DNA from 3 places in the Brevibacillus sp. FSL K6-6036 genome. Region 1 is predicted to be linked to each of the others. Evidence: riboswitches for the same ligand, from Rfam matches in the RefSeq annotation. Region 1 holds a riboswitch; each other region holds the start of a gene.

Region 1 (6,546 bases):
TGGATAAAAAGTATGTGTATCAGGCCCAAAAAGCGCTCATGCTCCTAACGGGCAAGCAGAGCTTCTCATTTTCGCATGCCAATAAACGTTCGGGTAAAGTAGAAGAAGTGTGGACACTCAAGAATGAAAATGAGCGGTATACTGTCCGGATCGGTGCGAAATCCTCCCGAATATACAAGGTTGACCACGTAACGGACCGATATAAAATAAACTCGAAAGAAGAAGCGATCTCAGTGACTAAGCCGCTGATTGCAAGCATATTTGGAATCGATATCGCCGGGTACAAGGCGGATGGCGGCAAAGATTGGGGAGGCTATGTGTTGACCAGCGAAGGGAAGCCGGTTATCAGGGTTATCATTCATGATTTACATATCGGCGATATCTCAGGCATTTACGTTGAATGGGACGAATGACGGGAAAAGCTACTGACTTGTTGCATGGTCGGTAGCTTTTTTGTGTCTTGGTTTTGATCGGCAGCATTTATCCCCCTTAGCCAGCAACCGCCAAAATGGTTTATACAGCTTGGACATCTCATTGACCTATTGCTACAATAATATGGGAGAGTTGTTAGCGGCTGTTGTCCCAAAAATAGTTACAGCTGAAGCAAAATAGGAGAGATATGCTTGAAAGCGATTATCGTAGACGATGAGAGGCTTGCATTGAGAAGAATGGAAAAGCTCCTGAAGGAACAGAACGCGAACACTCCCATTCACTTGATGGGGTCTTTTCAAGATCCGCATGCCGCATTGGAGGCCGCGAAGCAAGAAAAACTGGATGTAGCGTTCCTGGATATTCAGATGATCGATATGGATGGATTTGAATTGGCTGAGCACTTGTTGAACATTCAGCCGCAACTTCACATTGTTTTCGTTACCGCCTTTCAAGAGTATGCCGTGAAAGCCTTTGAAATGAACGCACTCGACTATTTGTTGAAGCCTGTCCATCAGGGCAGATTGGCTGTGACCCTGCAACGGGTGGCAGAATCCGCCGGGAAGACCTCGGTCAGCTACAGCAGCCAAAAACATATGACACTCTGCTGCTTGCAAAGCTTGCATTATCTCGATCAACAAGGCAACGAACAATATCTTCCCTGGAAAACACTGAAGGGGCAGGAGCTGTTTGCGTATCTGGTACACTATCGGGATAAGACAGTGAGCAAGCAGGTTTTGATAGATTTGCTCTGGCCTGATTACGATTCAGTCCGGTCGAGGACACAGCTGCATACGGCCATTTATCAGATTCGGAAAATGATTAAGAGCATTGGCTTCGATTTGGAGATTAAATACAAGGATGAAGGGTATCGACTGGTGTGGGGAGATGTGAAGCTGGATGTTGAGGAATGGGAAGCCTTGGTGCGAGATGCTCCCAAAGTTACAGAAGAGACATTGGAACAGCACTTGTCTATCATGGCCAAGTACACAGGCGATTTTCTGGAGGAGCATCCGTATTTGTGGGCAGAGTACGAGCAGGAGCGCTTGCGGTTGCTCTGGTTGAACCATGTCAAGCAAATTGCTGAATATTACGTATCGGTTGAACAATATACCGAGGCGATTTTGATTTATCAAAAGATACGTGAAAAGTTTCCAGTAATGGAAGAGGGCTACTTCTATTTAATGAAGATATACGCCATGTTGAACCACCAAGGCGAGGTGAGCAAGCAGTTCAAGCTGATCTCGACCAAGCTGAGAGAGGAATTCGATGTTGCTCCCAGCAAGGAACTGACGGAGTGGTATGAACAATGGAAAAAAGGGGATCAAACCTAAAACGGACAGGGACGGGCAAACCATGAAAATGAGACTGTTATCAATGCTTCTGATCGTGGCCGGAATCGTTGTGCTGAGCTATCCAACACTGGCTGAAGAGTATCAGGACTACCGGCAGCAAAAGCTTGTCGAGGAATGGCAAAACAGTTTGCAGAATATTTCCAATGGGGAAGAGGCCGCTGGATCAAATCCTGCACCGGCAATTCCTTCCTCAACAGAAGATAGCGAGACAGCGATAGAAAGTGCCGATGCTGCGACCGAGAAGGAGAACGGGAAAAAGCCGGCACCGGACTTTGGCAGCTATAAGAATATGGAAGGTATTTTGACGATTGAAAAGATTGGTCTAATGCTGCCCATTTTGCACGGTGCATCAGATAACAATATGAAAACGACGGTTGCGAGCATCGAAAACACCGGGAGGGCCGGGGAAGTCGGCAATTATGCCATCGCTGGACACAGAAACTTTACATACGGTCGAAATTTCAATCGATTGGATGAGATGGCTGCAGGAGACAAGATCGAGGTTGACAACGGCAAGAGCAAATTTTCCTATACCGTTACAGAAAAATTGTATGTAAAGCCCGAAGAGGTGTGGGTTTTGGAAGGGAACGGAAAAGATAAGGAGATTACGCTCATCACCTGCCATCCGATGCACAATCCGACACACCGACTGATTATTAGGGGAAAAATGACAGAGTGATTGATATTTTTCAAGAAAAGATAGGATGAGGCTCCCTTTTCTAGTAAAGTTATGCTATTATTTTTTTAGTATATTTGATTTTAAAACTTTCAAACGATAATGGCAAATCTAATGAAAATTAGAGACGCAAAGCTATAGGGCCTTCCTTGTGTATGCAAGATGGCAGCCAGCTACCGAAAGGGGAGTTTTTTTGTGTTTTTTCGACGACTTTCGATGACAGTGGTAGGCATGTGTTTGCTGGCGGCTCCAGCGACTGCGTGGGCGAGCTCCGCTCCTTCCTTTATTGATGTAAGCGAGCTCAATAATGGAATCGTCAAAGTTCAACACCATCATTCGGCACAGCCAGTCAATGAAAAAGTAAAAATCACGAAAGACAACCAGAACTTCTATTATAGCGTAAAAGACAACAACCGTTTCCCACTACAGCTAGGAGATGGCAAATATACGATTACACTCCTGCAACACGTTGCGAACAATAAATACCGTTCGATAGAAAGCAAGGAAGTGAACCTGACGGCATCAAGCCCGCAGGCCGTTTTCCTGCAACCGATCCAGATGATCTACTGGAACGACAAGACGAATGCGACCGCAAAAGCCAGAGAGCTGACCAAGGGCTTGAAGACCGACAAGGAAAAGGTACAAGCTATCTACAATTATGTGATCCAAAACGTCCAGTACGATTACCCAAAAGCCAATCAAGTTACGAGTGAATACATCCCTTCGGTAGATGCGACATTGACTGCAGGGCAAGGCATCTGTTACGATTACGCATCGCTGTTTGCCGCCATGCTGCGCAGCCAGGGGATTCCTGCCAAGCTGGTGATGGGACGGAAAAACGACATCCCGCAATACCATGCCTGGAATGAGATTTACTTGAAAGAGACGAACGAATGGATTACGGTCGATACAACATATGATTCGATTATGGTAAAGGGAACGAAAAAGCCGGCCATGATCAAGAATAAAAGTGAATATGTCATAGAAAAGCAGTATTAGGACACGATGCAGGAACTGCTCAGAAGCCGCTCCCTCTCATAAAAGAGGCGGGCGGCTTTTCGTTTTCTCCTATTCAGAATAAATTCAGAGTGATCTTTTATAGTGTGTTTTGTGGCTTAACAGCCAAAACCATACAAATTTTGATGTAAGTCGCCACCAAGAAAGAACAGCTTTAGACACTTACAAATAAAGAACAATGGAGAGGAGGAAGCAACGAAAAAAACATGCTCTCAGGATTGTGCAAGGTGTCATATTCTTCTTCCCCGGCGAAAAGGGGACTGGCAGCATTATCAAAACTTCATATGGGTAATCGCTGCTAGAGTCGTACGACCTTGCCAATTTAAACATGCGAGGTGAACGTAGTTAAGATGTGGCAGCGAAAGAAGCTTTTATCTGTTTACTTAGTATTCGCTTTGCTGGTGAATCTCTTCTTGCCATCCGCGTTTGTCAGTGCCAATGAAGTACCGATGAACGCAGGAATCACCAGTGAAGAAGGTGCCCCAACAAGTGGCGAGGTGTCCGAGCCGGGAACGGATCAAGAACCAGGCGCGGAGAATCCAGAGCCAGGTGCGGAGAATCCAGAGCCGGGTGGGGAGAATCCAGAGCCGGGTGGGGAGAATCCAGAGCCGGGTGCGGAGAATCCAGAGCCGGGTGCGGAGAATCCAGTGCCGGGTGGGGAGAATCCGGAGCCGGGTGCGGAGAATCCAGAGCCGGGTGCGGAGAATCCAGTGCCGGGCACGGAGAATCCGCAGCCGGGCACGGAGAATCCGCAGCCAGGTACGGAGAATCCGCAGCCAGGCACGGAGAATCCGCAGCCAGGCACGGAAAATCCAGGAACCGGAACGAATCCGGTGCCAGACCCGCCACCGCCACCACCGCCCCCAGCACCACCTGTAGAGCCCGAAAAATCACCAGAGAACATCATAACAAAAGTGGTGATGAAGGATGAGGAAGGTAATAACATTACCGAGATTCGTCCTGATCAGGGATCAATGGTAAAGATCATCTTCGACTGGCATCTTCCGGAGGGGCACACCTATAAGGGTGGCGACACTTTTACCTTCGATCTGCCGGACAAATTTAAGGTAGACCGACTTTTGGATGGACCTCTCACGGGGGACGTAGGGACATTTGAAGTAACACCGGAAGGCACCGTTACCTTCACTTTTAGCGAAGATGTGGAGAATGACGAATTCGTCGGTACGTTTGAGGTTTGGCGAACCTTTGACGAAAGCAAATTTTCCGGGGGAACGAAGCAGCAGATCGAATTTCCGTTCGGAGAAACGATCAACGTTCATTTCAAAGCCAATATCCGGGAAGAAATGGACAAGCAAGGAACAGCCAAGAAAATGAACCCAAGCGAGATCGACTGGGTTGTCGATTTTAACAAGGGCGAGCAAAAGATTACAGGCGCGACCTTCCAGGATAGCATACCTGCCGGACTTGAACTCGTTTCTTCTTCTGTCGAGGTATATGAGCTGGAGGTCATGCTGGACGGAAGTGTAAGGCAGGGAAGTGCTGTGACGATACAGCCAACAGTCTCCGGCAATCAGTTCCAGCTGGTCTTTGGAGATATCGATAAAGCGTATCGCGTCAAGTACAAAACAAATATCCTTGAGGCCAAAAATACGACATACACCAACAATGTGTCGGTTACGGGCGGTTCGTACGCAAAGGACGATTCAGCATCCGTCAGTGTGGCATTCAGCGAACCGCTCGCGAAAAAGTCTCTTGATTACAAGTCTTCTACACAAACCCTCACTTGGTCCATTGAGTACAATTACAATGAGCAAGTGATTGCACCGGGAAGTGCCTGGATTGTCGATACCTTTGAAACTGAGCAGACTCAGGAATTCCTCAAGGACACACTGAAAGTCTACGAGGTTACCATCGACGAAAACGGTAAGGCGACCCGGGGAAACCAAGTGGCTTCTAATGAATACATCATAGACGATACACTTCCAAACGGCTTTAAACTGGACTTTCCGAACGGCGTTCAGTCTGCCTATGAAATCATTTACGACACAAAAGCGAAGGACCGTGTTCGCAAGAGTGTCAATGTGACGAACAAGGCAGAGATGTACGATGGCACGACTAAACAGGCAACGAAAGGGATGTACCAGGTCATCTTTTGGAAGGACGCCAAAAACGAGGACATCAACTACAGCACCAAGACCATTCTCTGGAAGATGTATCTGAACTATGACAACTATCAAATGGACGAAGTTGTCATCACCGACCACTACAAGGGCCAAGGGATTGAGCTTGACAAAGATAGCCTGAAAATTTCCGGATTGACAGAGGGGACAGATTACACGATCGAGCCCATCAACAATTATCGCGAAGGGTTTACGATCAAGTTCAATCATCCGATCAGCACGAAAGTGGACATCGAGTACAAGACAAAGTTTGACCCGAACTACTTCAATGCCCATGACATTACCAACCATGGAAAGCTGACATGGCTTGAAAACGGAGTGTCATACGAGAGGGAAGATTCGGCAACGGTTTCCTCGGACCGTTACACCAAGAACAACGGGAATAAAACGGGGACGTATAACCCTAAAACGAAAACCATCACCTGGATCATCGATGTAAACTACAATCTGCAAGAGATTAACCAGGCGGTGATCAAGGATTTCTATCAGGGAGAGCAAACATTTGTCAAGGAATCCCTGAAGGTGAATCGTTTGAACCTCCAGGGTGGAGCCGACCAGGTAGAGGTTAAAGAAGAGCTGCCGAGCAGTGCGTATTCGTTTGAAGGCGGGCTGAAGAACAGTGAAGGTCACGAAGGCTTTGCACTGACGTTTAAAGATCCCATCGACTCTGCATATCGCATCACGTACCAGACGAGCCTGAAAGGCCATGAGGTCTTGGCAGAATACATGAACGATGCAACCATGAGCGATGGCGGCGGGCCGGCGTTGTTTGCCCAATCCGCTTCGGTGAAGCCAAAGCATGGTGGGGAGTATATCCTTAAACAAGGCAAGCAGGGAACAGGGGCAGATGCAGAAAATGCGTTCTGGACCATTTACCTGAATCGAAATCAGTCCTGGATCGATGCCGGTGCGAAAGTAACGGACAAGC
Region 2 (6,546 bases), 1.1 Mb from region 1:
CCTCGATTGCAGCATTGAGTGACAACAGGTTTGTCTGTTGGGCGATGTCGGTAATCACCTGGACGATCTGTCCGATTTCCTGTGAGCTGTCTCCGAGGCGTTTGACGATGCCGGCGATCTCGTTTACTGTGCTGTGAATCAACTGCATCTGGCTCATGACCGTGTCGATCGCCTTGTTGCCGCCGACAGCAATTTCCGAAGCAGTCACGGCAGAGTCAGCTGCATTTTGTGCGTTAACGGCTATCTGCTGAATGCCCGTTGAGACTTCATTGATGGCTCCTACACTTTCCGCCACGCTTTGTACCTGCTGTTCCGCTCCGTATGCCACCTCCTGAATCGAAGAGGCGATCTGTTCCGTTGCCTTGCTGGTCTCCTCGGCATTGGCCGACAGCTCCTCTGCAGAGGAAGCGAGCTCTTCGGCTGCTGTGTTTACCTGTTCGATGATTGACCTCAGATTGCCTACCATATGGTTGACTGACTCGGAGAGCTGCCCTACTTCATCCCGGCTTCTGATGGCCAGCGGATCTACCGCCAGATCGCCATCGGAAATTCGGCTGGCCACGGCGGCAACCTCAACGATGGGACGGCTGATTTGACGAGACACAAAGTAGGCGGCTGCAATGACGATGGCTGCTACGATACCTACAATCAACATCACATTCAGTGTCAGCGCTGTTACCTCAGAGGTGATGGACTCGATCGGGATGTGGAAAAACAGGCTGTAATGAGTCTTGGGGATAGAAGCGTACGTAACGACGTATTCGGTACCGCCGTCCAGATACGTAAAGGAGCCCGATTCGGGTGCGTTATTTTTGAGAATGCTGCTCAAGCCTTCAGGGAGAGCTGCTTCCTCAATGGTTTTGCCGATCAGGTCGGGGTTGGGGTGTACCTGGATCAGTCCTTGGTTATCGACCAAAATCGGGTAACCGCCTTCACCCAGTTGTACATTGTCCAAAAAGGTCGAGGTGAACGAATCCACGTTTACAAGCCCGGTCAGTACGCCGAGTTTTTCTCCGGCATTGCTCACAACGGGAGAAGCGACTACAATCGACCGATTTCCGGTCGTTTTTGCGATCAGCATGTCAGAGTAGCTGGTTTTTCCCTCCATGCCGAGTTTGAAGAACGGACGCTCCGCCAGGTTGATCCCTACGCTGCCTTCAAACGTGTCCGCTGTTACCTTCCCGTCCGGGGAAATAAATGTATTTCCGTCAAAGATTTTGATTTCGTTCGTAAATTTGCGAATGAACTTGTTCTTTGCTTCATTGTCAAAGGATTGGATGTCCGAGGATCGTGCCAGAATCATTACTTCCGACAGTCTCCTGTCCAGCCATTGGTCCATGGCGTTTGCAGTCGACTCCGTCAAATGAACAAAGGAATCCTTTTGCTTGTCGATCAAAATTCTGGTGCTTTCGGTCAGTACCAGATAAGAGCAGGCGATCAAGGGGAGTACGGCCACAAGCAAAAACCAGATAATGATTTTATTCCGAAGCTTGCTGAACAGACGCATCGTTGCAGCATCCTTTCATAATTCATGCTGGGAATCCGGAAGGGACAGAGTATAAAGCTGGAAATGCAGACTGCTGAGATAATCCCAGCAGTCTGCACGTATTATAAATCAATAGCCCATGGCAGCCCCTTCGCCGCGCGGGTCTGCACCGCCAAACTTGATGTTGCTTTTCGGATCGATCAGAATGGCACCGGATTGACCCATCGCATCGGTATAAGCGGCTTCCAGCTTCTCAACCGGATGACCGCGTTTTACCAGCTCGTCGAGGACTTCCTGCGGAATGCGGCTCTCTACCTTCAGATTGTTGGAGGAGGAGCCCCAGTTGCGGCCATGCAGCCATCTCGGTGCTTCAATCGCGTCTTGAACCGTGAATCCGAAGTCGATAATGCGCGTGACGAGAGCGGCTTGTGTCTGCGGCTGCCCCTCACCGCCCTGTGTACCGTACAGCAGGTAAGGCTTGTTGTCTTTCAAGAGCATAGCCGGGTTGATCGTGTGGAAGGTGCGCTTGCCTGGCTCCAGGTGGTTGATATGATTCGGGTCCAGAGAGAAGTAGCTTCCACGGTTTTGCAAGAGAACACCAGTGTCCTTCGCGACGACGCCCGAGCCCCAATCGAAGTAGTGGCTCTGGATCATGGAAACGGCATTGCCGTACTTGTCGACTACACCGAGCCAGGTAGTGTCGCCCTTGGGATCGAGCGGTTCTACGGTTTTGGCAGCCTGCTTCATGTCAATCCGGGCAGCAAGGTCTTTGCCGTGCTGCTTGGACAGCAGCTCGTCTACCGGAATGTCAACAAACTCAGGGTCTGTCAGCCATTTGTCGCGGTCGGCAAACGCTTGCTTCGTCGCTTCCACGATAGCGTGGTAGTAATCCGGCGTGCCTTCGCCCATGCTCTTCAGGTCAATGTTGTTCAATATGTTCAGAATCGACAATGAGGCCATGCCTTGAGAGTTGGGCGGTACGTTGTAGGCTTGGTATCCGCGATAGTCGACGGTGATCGGATCAGCCCAGGTGGACGTGTGCTTTTCAAAGTCTTTCAGAGTCAGCAAACCGCCGTTTGCCTGCATGTCTTTTACGATTTTTTCGGCGATCTCGCCTTTGTAAAAACCGTCTGCGCCTTTTTTGGCGATCACTTTCAACGTTTTCGCCAGATCCTCCTGCTTGAGGATTTCGCCGGCCTGGTACGGCTCGCCGTTCGCTTTCAGGTAGGTCTTGCGGAACCCTTCAAAGCGCTGCAGATTTTTCAGATCGTTGTCTGTCGGATCGATCGCGTATTTGGTCCAGTACACTTGGTTGGGAGAGACCGGATAGCCTTTTTCCGCATATCCAATCGCCGGCTCCAACAGTCTGTCCCATTTCAGCTTGCTATCTCCAGCCAATTCCTTGTGTGCGTAGTTGTACGCTTCCCACCAACCGGAAACGACACCAGGGACCGTGTTGGCGGACTCGTACCCGCGGGAAGGAATTTTTTCGTAGCCTTTCTTTTTGTAATATTCGATCGTTGCCTTTTCACCAGCTCGACCGCTTCCGTTCAGCGCTCTTACTTCTTTCGTCTTTGCATTGTAGATCAGCCAGAAGTTGTCGCCGCCAATCGACGTGTAGTGCGGGTAAACAACGGCGAGCGTAGACGCGGCGGCAATCGCGGCATCGACTGCGTTTCCGCCCTCCTCGAGTGTTTTGAGAGCTGCGGCTGTAGCCAGGTAGTGAGGAGCCGTAACCATGCCGTTTGGCGACATTGTTGTGGGGCGATTTGCCGCCTCCACTGCGGCAGTTGTGAAGCTGGACAGACCGATCGTCGCGGTCAGCGCTAAAACAGAGAGTTTCTTCCAGATTGACTTTTTCACTTTCCATCCTCCTTGTTGTGTACGGTCGAAGCATGAAAGGTTGAACGGTTCGGGTCAAAATCGATTGGCATCACCTCCTTTGCATAACAACACAAAAAGACCAATGACATAGGATCATTGGTCTTTGGTCCTACATCAATACTTCGGCAGCTGGCTGGCTTGTCCATTTGCTGGAGGTAGCCCCTGTAGCTTTGCGTCGCCGGATTTCCCCGGGTTTGCCATTATCGATATCAATGTGAAATAAGATAGTGAACGCAATTTGTGAAACTTAGTACATATGAAAAATTGTACATATGGGAAAAGATTCGTAAGATTGAATCTGATTCCATAGATGCAAAAAATATCTATCCATTACCTATATTCGGTAATATTGGACTAGTACTTTAGTGAAAAATTTATTTATTTTTTTCAAACAGATGCATATCCGTCTTCCGTTTCTCTTTCTTACTCCGAAACGGCTAAGATCTGCTGGCTAAGCTGTTGAAGGTTGCGAGCAAAGAGGCTGGGATAGCTCCAGGAGGCATATGGTTCGGGTATGGGGATTGCTTCGATGGCTTCGGGTGTGGAGCCGTTCTCGGCCAGATGCTTGGCTTGGTCCCACAAAGCTTCCAAATAGTGAAGACAGCTATCCACAGTTTGATGGTCTCCGACCGGGCCGTGGCCGCCGACTGCTGCCGAAATGGGCAGGTCTTTCCAAGCCTTCAAAACGGAGACCCAGTGGGAAAGATTTCCTGTCTGCATACTGGGATGATTTTGCACAAAAAGCAGGTCGCCGGCCAGAAGAACGCGGTCTTCGGGCAGGTACAGGACAGAGTCGCATGTGCTGTGTCCGTTTCCTTTGGCGGTCAGTACGGCAGTTCGCTTCGAGCCGTGGAGCGTGACAGAATCAGAAAATGTCAGGGAGGCAGGGGTCGCGGAGAACGTAGGCAGTGCAGCGTCAAGGGCGAGAATGTCTCCGAGGTCGGTGCGAAGCTCCTTTTGCTTTTCCGGATCTGATTCGGCTTCCAAAGATTGGCGAACCTTGTCAGGGTATTCGGGGTGCTGCTTTGCGAATTGGACGAGGCTTGTACAACGCTCGAGCATGAGATTTTTGGTGGTTTCTGTGGAGAGGATAATGGCATCGGAAAAGACTTGGTTGCCGCCCACATGGTCAAAGTGGAAATGGGAATTGATAACCAACGATACAGGGCGTCCAAGCAATTGCTCGGCTGCTTCTCGCAGTGCAAGCCCTGCCTTGGGCGTGTACATGGTGTCAAAAACGACCGTCCGATCGCCCAGATCGACGATGGCGGCATTGCCCATGGCTCCTGTGCCTGCTTTGATAACGGCGGCAAAAACACCTTCCACAATTTCTGCCAATGTAAAAAAGGAGGATTGTGTATTGATTTTTTCAAGCACACTCACAACAGATCACCCCAATCATAAAATATGTTTCTGCCTGTAGGATAAAATGGGAATCTTTTGGAAACAACTTCAATTTATATACATCGTGTGAACACCCACGGGGGCTCTCCTGCTTATGATAGTAAAAACCCTCTGAAGGGCGGTTTGTAAAAGCGCCTGGTCCAGAGAAGGTGATTCTTGCTACAAGCCGGTTGGCCAAGGGGTGACTGATAACGATGATGCATCGGCCCAACATCAGAAGCCAGGCGAATTTGTTGAACTATCGCCGGGGAATCAGTATTATGGAATGTAAAGGTGAAGGGAAAGGTTGAATTTCTGTGGAAAATAAATCGGCATCATCATCCAACTTTATCCGCAACATTGTCCTGGAAGACCTGCGAGAGGGCCGAGTCGGGGAAATCGTTACCCGCTTTCCTCCGGAGCCAAACGGGTATTTGCACATCGGACATGCCAAAGCGATTTGCCTTAATTTTGAACTGGCAAAGGAATTCAATGGCAGAGCCAATCTTCGTTTTGACGACACCAACCCGGTGAAAGAAGACACGGAGTACGTAGAAGCGATCAAGGAAGACGTACAATGGCTTGGCTTTGAGTGGGACGGACTGTTCTTTGCATCGGATTATTTTGAGGAAATGTACAATCGCGCCGTTCTGTTGATAAAAAAAGGACTGGCTTACGTATGTGATCTGTCCCCGGAAGAAATCCGCCAAACCAGAGGGACCTTGACGGAGCCGGGTACAAACAGCCCTTACCGCGACCGGTCGGTGGAAGAAAACCTGGATTTGTTCCAGCGGATGCGCAACGGCGAGTTTAAGGACGGCGAAAAGGTGTTGCGCGCCAAAATCGACATGAGCTCCCCCAATATCAACCTGCGTGACCCGATTTTGTACCGGATTTCGCATGCTACCCACCACAACACGGGAGACAAATGGTGCATCTACCCGATGTATGATTATGCACACCCGCTGGAGGACGCTATCGAGGGCGTAACCCACTCTCTCTGTTCGCTTGAGTTCGAGGATCATCGCCCGCTGTACGACTGGGTTGTCCGCGAATGTGAAATGGAAAACGTGCCGAGACAATACGAATTTGCCCGGTTGAACCTGACCAATACGGTAATGAGCAAACGGAAGCTGAAACAGTTGGTCGACGAACAGGTAGTAGACGGATGGGATGATCCGCGCATGCCTACCATTTCGGGACTTCGCCGCCGCGGCTTTACTCCTGAGTCCATCCGTACATTTGCCCGGGAAATCGGTGTGGCCAGAAGCAACAGCACCGTGGATGAAAAAATGCTGGAGCACTTCATCCGCGAGGACCTGAAGCTGAAAGCGCCGCGGACGATGGCTGTACTGCGCCCGCTGAAAGTGGTCATCACCAATTATCCGGAAGACCAGGTCGAGCTGCTGGATGCGGAGATCAACCCGGAAAATCCGGAAATGGGAACCAGACAAATTCCATTCTCCCGCGAAATCTACATTGAGCAGGACGACTTCATGGAGAACCCGCCGAGCAAGTATTTCCGCCTGTTCCCGGGAAATGAAGTACGGCTCAAGCACGCGTACTTCATCAAGTGCACGGACGTGATCAAGGATGAGCAAGGCAATGTCGTCGAAATCCACTGTACGTATGACCCTGAAACGAAGAGCGGCAGCGGCTTTACCGGTCGCAAAGTAAAAGGAACGATCCACTGGGTAGACGCCAAGCATGCGCTCCCTGCGGAGTTCCGCCTGTATGAACCGCTGATTTTGGATGATCAGGAGGAAGGAACCACGTTCCTTGACAATATCAAT
Region 3 (6,546 bases), 1.1 Mb from region 1:
TTCTCCATATCTGTTTTGTCGGGATACCCCCGGTAGTTGAAATGAAGCCTTTTGACCATGTCGATAAACTGGCTGAGCTCCTCCTGGAAGCCATTTGTCTTGTAGTAGCGGTCCTGTTGAAGGTAATCGGTCCGCAAAGCGATGTCCGCCGACGCCAGGAAAGAAAGAGAGGTCATACACAGGAACAGCAGGGAAACCAGAATCAGCCCCAGCTTATTTTTCGATTTTGTATCCAATTCCCCATACCACCTTTAAATATTTCGGTTCCTTCGGGTTGATCTCGATCTTTTCCCTGATTCTTCTCACATGTACAGCCACCGTATTTTCGGCGTTCATGTACGGTTCCTTCCAGACCAGCTCGTATATTTCTTCAATGGAGAAGACACGGCCCTTGTTTTTCATCAGCAGCTCGAGGATTTTGTACTCCGTAGGGGTCAGGCGAACCTCCTCGTCATCGACAAAAACCGTCTTGGAGGTCGTGTTGAGGACTAGCCCCCTGACGTGAATTTCGTCTTCGCCCGCAACATACGTCCCCAGATGGGTATAGCGCCGCAGCTGCGATTTGACCCGCGCTACCAGCTCCATCGGGTTAAACGGCTTCGTTACATAGTCGTCCGCTCCGACGTTAAGCCCGAGGATTTTGTCCGTATCCTCCGATTTTGCCGACAGCATGATGATCGGAATGTTTCGGCTTTCCCGGATGGCAAAGGTCGCTTTGATCCCGTCCATCTGCGGCATCATAATATCCATGATAATGAGGTGCAAATCCTCGCTGTTTAACACTTCCAAAGCTTGAAGTCCGTTCTCCGCTTTGAATACCTTGATGTTTTCGTTCTTGAGATAAATTTCGATCGCGTCGCGGATTTCTGCTTCATCGTCCACGACAAGCACATTATACTTGGACACGCCAGCTTCCCACCTTACGAATCTTTCTTGTGTCTGTTCATTTCCCGAACCGAGGAGATATTTCTATCATACCGGGTACTTTTTACAAAAGGGCTTTGAAAATCCTTACAAAATTCTTACGAAAAGAAATGATAGGCGAAAAAGAAAACAATGACCCGCAAGACAGGGCACCTGGTAAAGTGTCCGGCTTGCGGGTCAAAGCTCAGCATTCGGATCAAAGCTCAGCAATTTTCCGATGATGCTTTTTTATGGCAAACAATGATCGTGCAGAATTGTGCTGCGTTTTTATCAGCCGTAGCTCGCATAGGCGATAATGCCTTCTTCTTCGTCTAGAACGAGTTCCAGTCTGGCCGAATAAGGATCGCGGTGCATGTACGTCTGCAGCCAATAACGGATCGCTTCAATAATGTTGATTTTGATAAAGATCTGCTTGCGGTCGTTGGCGTACACTTCAGCGGAAAAACCGTAGTCCTCGTCCCACATCAGCTCGACGGCAACCTCTTGCGGCTGAATCTGCTTTTTGCTCGCCACATGCATGCAAATGGCGTTTATAATGTCCTGCTCAAGAATTTTTATCGTTTCCATGTATCCCATTCCTGCTTTTTACGCTGGTTTTTAAAGAGCAAGTAAACCTTCCGGATCACAGCGATCAACACGATGACCGCGAGGATGTTGATCATGAATCCGAGGATGGAGCCGAGTACGCCCAAATCGCTGAACAGGCTGCCAAACAGCAATCCTGCCAGACCGCCGACGAGCAGGCCTTTCATGAAACCGCCTTTGCTCGGTGCAGCAGTAGATGTATTTTTTACCGGTGTTGTGGAATTCGTGGTGTTGTTGTTCGTCGTCGCATTTACATTGGAATCCGCTTTGTTCGGCGTCGTTTTTGTAGGAGCGATAGACTTTTTGCCGGATTTGTAGCCTTTGGCATCGGCGTGATCGGTTACAAAGCCAGTTGGAGCCAGTACAAGGACAAACGCAATGACCAACATCAGTAATTTTTTCATTATAGGAAAAGTCATCTCCTTTTTATTTTCCGTCTATATATAAGTCTATGATTATTTTCCGGCTTATTCAACCGGTATTGATAGTAAATGATGATTTGTCACAGATTGTATGATATTTTTTTGTTCGCAAAATAGTCCTCATTTACTACGCTCAATAGGTTATGAGTATGTTATTATAATTTTGCTATAGTATTTTTAACCTAATTAAAAATTCTGAAAAAGGCAAACCCACTGAAAGGCGGGGACGCAAAGCCACGGGTCTAAGGCTGCATAAAAATGCGGCTACGACAGCCGGGTTGCCAGACCGAAGCAAAGAAGCTGTCGGAATGGCAGTCTTCTTTTTTTTGTGCCCAAAAAAGAAGGCAGGTCGTCGCGTGTAGGGGGATAGGGAGGGATCATATCCATGGGAAACAGTCTCAAGCAAAAACTGATTGTGGTGATGAGCATCCTGCTAATTATCAGTTTGATTTCTGTATCTGTTGCGAGTTACTGGAGCTCCTCGAGTATTCTGGAAACGAGCCTTGACAAGGAAGCCGAGCTGAGCGCAAAAAATCTGTCTGAACAGATTGAAACGTTTTTTAACAGCAAAATTATCATTCTCGAAACGATTTCCAAAATGATCTCGGAAGACAACGATCAGGCAAAGGACCTGAAGCTGATTCAGGACGCCCAGAAGCAACACCCGGAGTTTGAAACCTTCTTCTTTTCCTACGACCTGACCGGAAACCGTGTCATCAACTTCAAAGGCGAAGTGACACAGGTTTCCGACAGGGAGCACTTTCAGGCTGCGGGAAAAGGCGAAGGGAAAGTGATCATCTCGGAGCCGGTCGTCTCCAAGCGTACCGGCAACAATATCGTGACGATCATCGTACCGCTGATGAAAAACAACAAGCAGTACGGGTACATGGGGTCTACCATCCCGATCAACGAAATTCAGACAACCGTTTCCGAGGAAACCTTTGGGCAGACAGGCTACGCTTTCCTCGTCAGTCAAAAAGGAACCTATGTCTGGAATCCAAATGAAGAGTTGATCCTGAAGGAGTCTCTGGCTACTACCGATATTCCGCAGCTGCAGGAGGCTTTCCAAGCGATCCAAAGCGGCGGAGAGGGAACGGTTCAGTACGAGGCGGATGGCAAGGAAATGTTCGCATCCTACGCGTCTACTGACCAACACTGGGGGGTATTTATTGCCGCTCCATCTGAAGAGCTGCATGCCCCTATCGCTGAATTGATGGTGAAGCTGTTGATCATCTCCGGTGTCGCTATCGTTCTCGCTATCGCCGTCGTTTATGCCGTGGCAGTCAGCATGGTCCGGCCTATTCAGCGTCTGAACCAGGTGGTGCAGGTGGTGGCGAAGGGCGACTTGACCAATAGCGTGACCGTGCAAGGAAAAGACGAGATCGCCGTGTTGTCCCGCGATTTCAACCAAACGGTGAATCATTTGAAGGACTTGATCCAGGGTGTCTCCCTGTCTTCGGATGAGGTGCTCTCCTTTACCAAGGAAGTATCTGCCGGGATAGATCAAGCGACCCAGGCAGTAAACCGGATCAGCAGCTCTGTTCAACAAATTGCTGACGGCGCCGCAGCGCAGGCTGGCAGTGCGCAGGAAGTCGCGCTTTCGATGAATGATATGGCCGTCGGCATCGTGAAGATTGCGGAGACATCCTCGCGGGTATCGGAATCTGCGCAGGAGGCGGCCAAACAGGCTGAGCAGGGCGCTACGGTGGTAGATCACGCCGTGCAGCAAATGACGAGTATCGGAGAGGGCACTGCCAAGGTGTCGACAGCCATCGAAAAACTGCATGCGCGGTCCCAGGAAATCGAAAGCATTCTTGACACGATCAGCGGGCTGACCTCACAGATCAATCTCCTCGCCTTGAACGCATCGATTGAAGCGGCACGGGCAGGCGAGCATGGCCGCGGCTTCGCGGTTGTAGCGGGTGAAGTGAAGAGTCTGGCGCATCAGTCTGAAGAATCGGCGGCGAAAATCGCTCAGCTGATCCAGGAAATCCAGCAGGATACCGCGGAAGCAGTCGAGGCGATGGATGCCGGGAATAAAAACGTGAAAGACGGTGTTGAGCTGATCGAGGAAGTGCGAGCCATTTTTGATCGCATCATGAGCGCATCGCGCAATGTAGCAGACCACATCCTCGAAGTCTCCGCCGCTTCGGAAGAAATGTCGGCCGGTTCGGAAGAGGTAAGCGCATCGGTGGCAGAAATGCACGCCATCGCCAACCATGCATCCGAGGATGCAAAAAATGTGGCGGAAGCGACACATCAACAACTGCGTACGATTGAAGATATTGCCGAATCCGTCGGCAAGCTGCAAGATGTGGTGGATGAAATGCAGAAGAGGCTTGGGAAATTTACGCTGTAGCCATACGCTGTGGCCATTTTGGATATCAGTAGGAAAAGCCTCCTGCGAAAGGGGGGATGCCTCTGGGAGATAGCAGGAAACATCTGGAAAGTGTTGAGGCAGAAACAAAGACAAAAGCATTGGATCTGGAGGAGAAGAAGATGAAAAACTGGAAAAAACTCATGATGGCAAGTACTGTAGCCGCTGCTTTGCTTGCGACAGGCACAGTCGGCAATGCTTCGGCGATGAGCTCTGTCGCGGCGGCCAATCAAAATGCTGTATACGCGAAAAATACCGATCTGAAACAGGAAAATAAAAAGTTTGAGTCCCGCCTCGATGCGATCATTAAGCGGGGGTACATCCTCATCGGCACACCGGGTGACTACAAACCTTTCACATATTTGAATCCGAAGACTGGCGAGTTTGAAGGTTACGATATCGACGCCATGAAAGAGTTTGCGAAAAGTCTGGGCGTAGAAGCCCGCTTCGTCCAAACCTCCTGGCCGACATTGATGGATGACCTTTTGGCTGACAAATTCGATATCGCTGTTGGCGGCGTTACCCGCAATACCGAAAGACAGAAAAAGGCCCACATGAGCGAAGGCTACATCCAATTCGGAAAGGCTCCGCTGATCCGCAAAGAGGATAAAGACAAGTACAAAACCGTTGAAGACATCAACAAGCCGACTGTCCGCATTGGCGTGAATCCAGGCGGAACCAACGAAAAATTTGTTCGCGAGCACCTGACAAACGCGAAGGTGACAGTAGTGGAAAACAACCTCGACATTCCGGGCCTCGTAGCCAACGGCACTTATGATGTGATGATTACGGACACGCTGGAAGCCATGGTTTACCAAAAGGCAGACCCGCGCTTGTATGCGGCTTTGACTTCCAATCCTTTCACCAAAAGCGAAAAAGCGTACATGATCCACCGCGGAGATTTTATCTTTGCCAGCTATCTGGATGTATGGATGGATGAAATGAAGCTGCAAGGCAAATTTGATGAGCTGTACAAAAAGTGGCTCCAATAGCCAAATATTGCTATAGTGGAAATATCGCTGCGTGTAGGCACGCAGCGATGTTTGCTAATTGACGAAAATGATGGTATGATATTATCTATGTTAAAAAGACATGAATACCCGGGAACGATTTTGCGGCCTCTCATGAGGTTTCAAGCGGAAACGGTTTTGAGGTTTTCTTGCTTTTTATCAATTGTTTACATGAGGAGGCCACAATCGTGATCGGAAAAGTAAAATGGTTTAATGCTGAAAAGGGCTTTGGTTTCATTGAGCGTGAAGATGGTGACGACGTATTCGTTCACTTCTCCGCGATCCAAGGAAATGGTTTCAAAAGCCTGGAAGAAGGACAAAATGTTGAATTTGACATCGTGGAAGGCAATCGCGGTCCACAAGCTGCAAACGTAAACAAACTGTAAATCCTTCTGATATAGACGCGAAAAGAGGGCTTATTCCATCAACAGGAATACAGCCCTCTTTTTCGGTCATTTTAAGTGGTAGGACATTTAGATTTAAGCAAAGGAGATTGACGCGCATTGGCAACATTTTATGATTTTGGGCTCCATCATCTGGTAGCCCGCGCCCTTAGTGACATGGGGTTTGAAGAGGCGACACCGATTCAGGAGGAGACGATCCCCACCGTCCTGCAGGGACAGGATTTAATCGGGCAGGCACAAACCGGCACAGGGAAAACCGCTGCTTTCGGCATCCCGCTCGTGGAAAGAGTGGATAGCGAAAAGGAACAGATCCAGGCGGTTGTCCTCACTCCCACCCGGGAACTGGCTGTTCAGGTAGCCGAAGAACTGAACAAGATTGCCCAGCACAAAAAAGTGACTGCTCTGCCGATCTACGGCGGACAGGATATCCAGCGCCAGATCAGGGCATTGAAAAAGCGCCCTGAAATTATCGTTGCGACTCCGGGCCGGTTCATGGACCATATGAACCGCAAGACGATTCGTCTGCACGGTGTGGAAATGGTCGTACTGGATGAAGCGGATGAAATGCTCAACATGGGCTTTGTCGACGACATCAAGGCGATTCTGCAAGAGATGCCGGAAGAGCGGCAAACCTTGCTGTTCTCGGCGACGATGCCGCGCCCGATCCAGGAAATTGCCCGCAATTTCATGAAAAACCCTGTTACCATCTCGATCAAGGCGAAGGAACTGACCGTTCCCAATATCCAGCAGCAGTATATGGAAGTGCCGGAGAAGCAGAAATTTGATGTTCTGTGCCGTCTCCTGGACATCCATTCACCTGAGCT

The links. A riboswitch is a leader RNA that binds a small molecule or an ion and turns the genes downstream of it on or off. The one in region 1 is predicted to bind cyclic di-GMP.
Region 2: it holds a riboswitch for cyclic di-GMP, as region 1 does, so the genes downstream of both, ggt (gamma-glutamyltransferase) here and NST37_RS04105 (transglutaminase-like domain-containing protein) in region 1, are expected to answer to the same signal.
Region 3: it holds a riboswitch for cyclic di-GMP, as region 1 does, so the genes downstream of both, NST37_RS23920 (methyl-accepting chemotaxis protein) here and NST37_RS04105 (transglutaminase-like domain-containing protein) in region 1, are expected to answer to the same signal.

Annotation. Positions count from the first base shown of each region.
Region 1 covers NZ_CP150173.1:785,571-792,116, forward strand. The annotation lists gene NST37_RS04090 (hypothetical protein) at 1-413, shown strand, start outside; gene NST37_RS04095 (response regulator) at 624-1,763, shown strand; gene NST37_RS04100 (class D sortase) at 1,786-2,463, shown strand; cyclic di-GMP riboswitch class I at 2,555-2,641, shown strand; gene NST37_RS04105 (transglutaminase-like domain-containing protein) at 2,656-3,459, shown strand; gene NST37_RS04110 (collagen binding domain-containing protein) at 3,828-6,546, shown strand, end outside.
Region 2 covers NZ_CP150173.1:4,818,933-4,825,478, reverse strand. The annotation lists gene NST37_RS23600 (methyl-accepting chemotaxis protein) at 1-1,507, opposite strand, end outside; gene ggt (gamma-glutamyltransferase) at 1,616-3,241, opposite strand; cyclic di-GMP riboswitch class I at 3,492-3,579, opposite strand; gene NST37_RS23590 (MBL fold metallo-hydrolase) at 3,794-4,753, opposite strand; gene NST37_RS23585 (glutamine--tRNA ligase/YqeY domain fusion protein) at 5,071-6,546, shown strand, end outside.
Region 3 covers NZ_CP150173.1:4,893,080-4,899,625, reverse strand. The annotation lists gene NST37_RS23940 (sensor histidine kinase) at 1-236, opposite strand, end outside; gene NST37_RS23935 (response regulator transcription factor) at 214-906, opposite strand; gene NST37_RS23930 (YxcD family protein) at 1,195-1,491, opposite strand; gene NST37_RS23925 (hypothetical protein) at 1,479-1,913, opposite strand; cyclic di-GMP riboswitch class I at 2,125-2,217, shown strand; gene NST37_RS23920 (methyl-accepting chemotaxis protein) at 2,317-4,290, shown strand; gene NST37_RS23915 (transporter substrate-binding domain-containing protein) at 4,431-5,300, shown strand; gene cspD (cold-shock protein CspD) at 5,504-5,704, shown strand; gene NST37_RS23905 (DEAD/DEAH box helicase) at 5,879-6,546, shown strand, end outside.